DNA from 2 places in the Evansella sp. AB-rgal1 genome. Region 1 is predicted to be linked to the other one. Evidence: predicted binding sites of a transcription regulator. Region 1 holds the regulator's gene; the other holds the start of a gene.

Region 1 (2,420 bases):
TGCTTCTCTTCCTCTGTCTTGGGTTCAGTTTTCACTGTTCGTAATTCCTCCGGTTGTACTCGCAGTCCTAACTTTGGAGGATGATCTACTTCTTTTACACGATAACGACGCTTCACTTGATTTCTAAGTTCAGCATGATCGAGTTCATCTGTATGAAGAATAGCATCTTGAACTACTTTACTCATTTCACTTGGATCCAATTTATATAAAAAAGCTAATTTTTGTATAAGACGTTCATTATCAGCTTTTGCAAATTCTTTTTTCGGAACAAACGCAGGTAAAAATGCAAGGAATGCTTCATAATCAAAGTCATTACTTGCCAATTCATAATCTGTCTTGCCTCTTCCCTCTAATGTGTCAGAGGAAGTGATAGCATCTAGCATATCTGGGTGACTACTTCTCATCTCTGATGGATGAACGGAAGTAAAAACCTGATCAAATGATTTTGTTATGTTTTCAAGCTCTTTTTTCTCCACTGTATCAATTCGAAAACTATTGCGTAGTTTTACATATTTATCTTTGCTTCCTATGCGATTATACAAAAAAACACTTAACATATCATCTTTAAAAAATGCTTCTGGAGACAGCGGTGCTTGTAAAGCATAATAATATACTAATTCATCCCCTTGTTTTTCGCGAAGAACCTTTACTAAGCCTATTGCTTCTAATTTCTTTCTTTCCTGAAATAATTCATCTAGATTCTTGCCTGTATAAATCATTAATGACTTGTGAGTCTGCTCCACAATCTTCCGTTCATTTCTTGCAACCTCACTTACGAGAGTCATATAAAGGCTATATGCAGTAGCACCAATTAAAGGTTGATATAATAATGTTACTACATCTCGATCTGTCTCATGAAGTCTGTCCTCCATAAAGGCAATATATCGGTCTGAAGGTATTATTTCTTTCCAATGCAATACATATCACCTTAACTTTCCTCTAGTATGAAAGAAACTTTCGTCATATTACGACAAGTCTTTTATAGAAAAAAGGAGCGTATATTCGCTCCATTCATTTACTTCTTATTTTCACGCTCTAATAGTTCTTTTAATTCATCTACAAAGACGTTTATATCTTTGAATTGGCGATATACAGAAGCAAATCGAACGTAAGCAACATCGTCTAAAGATGCCAAATAACCCATAACTATCTCTCCAATATCATGGCTCAACACTTCAGAAACCCCTTGGTTTCGAATTTCCTTCTCTACATCTTCTACAATTTTTTCTAATTTCTCTAACGGCACTGGTCGTTTTTCACATGCTCGAATTAGTCCGCGTAATATCTTCTCACGACTAAATTCCTCGCGATTACCATCTTTCTTCACAACGATTAATGGTGTTTTTTCTACACGTTCAAATGTTGTAAATCGGTAACTGCACTGTTCGCATTCTCTTCTTCGACGAATAGATTTCCCTTCATCACTAGGTCTTGAATCCAGTACCCTCGTTCCATTATTTTGACAGCTTGGACATATCACGGGCGATCATCTCCATTACTCTGTAGATGTCTTTAATATTTCGTTAATTCGTCTCCTAACCCTGTACCAATAAAGTGCAACTTCTTATCAACCTCTTTATACAATTGATAAATCAGTTTTCGGCTTGCTCCAAAATCGGTAAACAAAGCAGTATCTGTATCTACAGAAAAATCAACTGCTGTTTTAAATGGTTTTACCATTATTACAGTAATTACAATTAAGCCTTTTTTTCGATCATTATATTTTAAAACGATCTCTCCATGTGTATCTGAAATGGATTTTATTTCATAGCCTTTTTTATTTCTAAACATTACATCTAAATCTTTCATGACTTGATCTTTTGTAGCTTTGTAGTAACGTGTTCTTAATTTCTCTTCAATATGCTTTTCTTTTGTTTCCGTATGTTTACTGAAAATCTTTTTCAATGTATACATAAAGCTCATTATTATCCCACCTCACCACTTTAAGAATAGCAAGAAAACCGTTTGTATTCAATCTTTAAGTTATGGAAACAGACAAAACTTGAAAAAATATGAAGAGTTTTTATGAGAAATCTTTATTTTATTGATTTTTTCACTCAAATGTCGCGCGGCAGCCTCTCTCGCGACATTTCAACCTGGGTTCTCTTCTCAAATGTCGCGCGGCAGCCTCTCCCGCGACATTTCAACATGGATTCTCTTCTCAAATGTCGCGCGGGTGGCCTCTCTCGCGACATTTTAACCTGGGTTCTCTTCTCAAATGTCGCGCGGGTGGCCTCTCCCGCGACATTTCAACATGGATTCTCTTCTCAAATGTCGCGCGGCAGACTCTCTCGCGACATTTCAACCTGGGTTCTCTTCTCAAATGTCGCGCGGCAGACTCTCCCGCGACATTTCAACTTGGGCTCTCTTCTCAAATGTCGCGCGGCAGCCTCTCCCGCGACATTTCAACCTGGGCTCTC
Region 2 (2,420 bases), on a different contig from region 1:
AGCAGAGTAGGTTGCACAAATGTTAATTAAGTTCCATAGCTCTTTCGCTTTAATCCTACGGTATGTTCGAACACCAAATCCTAGTTTTTCCCATTCTCGAACGTCTCCGTAATTGTGCCACTCACGATTATATGCTTTCATCTCTTCCTCATTGTAATTTTCTACATCTGGGAATCTAAGATCATAGTCCGCATCTTTCTCTACTGCTTCCATAAATTCTTTCGTAATACAAACAGAAATATTTGCACCTGTTAAGAATTCAGAATTGTTTACGGTATAATTACCACCAATCCGAAGCTTATCTTCGGCTTCTCGAATTACTTTTGGATCGAATCCTCCTGTACCAGGAATATGTTTGTAATTCATGATGCTTTGGTACATTGCTTCGTCTAATTCTGAAAGTGGTGTAAAATGTAACTTTTCCTTAATAAGACGTTTTATATTATCATCTTGTGTATTTTCTAGTAAGTATCGTAAAATTCTAGGGTTTTGCATCTTAGAGATAATAAATTCTAAAATGTCAGGATGCCAATCTGCCAACATTATCATTTGTGCGCCACGTCTTGATCCACCTTGTTCCACCAGATGCGTTAGCTTGGCAATATCGTCTAACCATGATACAGAACCAGATGATTTTCCATTTACTCCACGAGCAAGAGTGTTACGAGGACGTAATGTGGAACCATTTGTTCCAACTCCTCCACCACGACTCATGATCTCCATCACTTGTTTACGGTGGTCGGATATTCCTTCACGAGAATCCGCAACAAACGGCATAACGTAGCAGTTAAAATAAGTCACATCCGTCTCTGCTCCCGCTCCGTACAGAACTCGTCCTGCTGGCACGAAGTTCATATTTACAAGTTCATGGTAAAATTTCTCAAAAGATTCTTGGCGTCTTACAGGATCTACTTCTACCTCAGACAATCCACGAGCATTTCTCTTTGCTATCTGTTCATAGTATATCTCTAGAGGCTTGTCAATGGTATCAAGAGAACGGTTTACAATTCCAGTTTTCTTTTCCTCAGGATCATCCAATACACCAATAAATTCATTGTCAACTGCAATGTTTGCTCGGTTCTCTTTCCAGTTTATATCAACGATAAAACCGAACCCTCGAGCTGGAAATTTTGGATCTGCCTTCACAGTCAATACTACAAAATCTCCTGCTTTTAATGTTTTTTTCTCTGTGTCTTTAAATGTATAGCGGTCTAACATGACCAACCGCGATACTCCACTCTGCTTTATTTTCATATCTGGAGTAACTGGAAACACTTGAGGAAACTGCTTAATATCTTGATTAAGTTCCTCTATGTTGATCGTTTTTTCTGACATAAATGTCGTCACAGGCCTCCGCTCCCTTTCCTACAAATTTTGGCATTATTCTACTTAATTTAACTTCCATCCTACTATCAATAGATAGTGATTGTAGTTCAAAGTCTACTATATCTAGTTGTTACATATGATCTTAGTTGTGTTGGCAACATATGCCAGTGCGCTTATATGCAAGATTTACTATATCACATTTAAGGAACCACATCAATATATTGTACTACGATTAAACACAAAAATACTATATATTGATTTCAGTAAGCTTTACATAGGATTTGTCAACTTTGATATTCTTACTAAAAGCGAGAAATTTATAGAAAAATAGAGATTAAATACTACTATTTCTTAAAAATGATAGATTTTAAAAATTGCACTAGAATACACATTGTGTTCTACATAATTCGCATCTTAACGACAAAGTACCACCAAAAAAAGAGGGTGATAAAAAAGAGAGTACCTCTCATTCCTTACCAGCCTCCGTTAAAACAAGTCAATTTCTAATTAAATATAAAGCTTAGTATTTAAAATTCCATTTATCCTTTGCGTATTTCAAGTTGACTAAGTCTTCTACTTCCTTTTCTTGTTCCTCCGAAAGTTCATATGCTTGCAATTCCATATTCAAACCCTTTTCAAACCCTGTAAAAAATGCTTTCTTCATATCATCTAACTGAATATCTTTTTCTGATAAATCATTAATCGCTACGGCCTTTTTCTTAAAAGCTGATTGCATTCGTTGTCGTACACGTTCACTAGAATATGTAAATAGATCGAAGAGCATATCTTCATCTAAGGTTCGGATAATGGAACCATGCTGAAGTATAACACCCTTTTGCCTCGTTTGAGCGCTCCCAGCAATTTTTCTACCTTCCACCACTAGTTCATACCATGAGGGCGCATCAAAACAGACAGCAGATCGAGGATTTTTTAATTGTTCTTTTTCTTCTTTTGTTCTTGGAATAGAAAACTCTGCTTGTAAACCTAATAAGCGGAATCCTTGAAGTAACCCCTCTGAAATTACTCGGTACGCTTCCGTTACAGTTGCAGGCATATTAGGGTGCTCTTCAGATACGATCACACTGTACGTTAGT

Evidence for each region. Region 1 encodes NrdR, which represses ribonucleotide reductase genes. Its sites were predicted from a motif close to AACACNATATATNGTGTT; they were not measured.
Region 2: a site for NrdR is predicted at 1,570-1,587, ahead of ACERII_RS19075 (vitamin B12-dependent ribonucleotide reductase). Genes of this name have one in related genera too.

Annotation. Positions count from the first base shown of each region.
Region 1 is NZ_JBGUAU010000017.1:85,177-87,596, forward strand. Features, by position in the region: gene ACERII_RS15455 (replication initiation and membrane attachment family protein) at 1-917, opposite strand, end outside; gene nrdR (transcriptional regulator NrdR) at 1,016-1,480, opposite strand; gene ACERII_RS15465 (DUF1499 domain-containing protein) at 1,513-1,923, opposite strand.
Region 2 is NZ_JBGUAU010000025.1:59,855-62,274, reverse strand. Features, by position in the region: gene ACERII_RS19075 (vitamin B12-dependent ribonucleotide reductase) at 1-1,335, opposite strand, end outside; gene ACERII_RS19070 (lipoate--protein ligase family protein) at 1,847-2,420, opposite strand, start outside.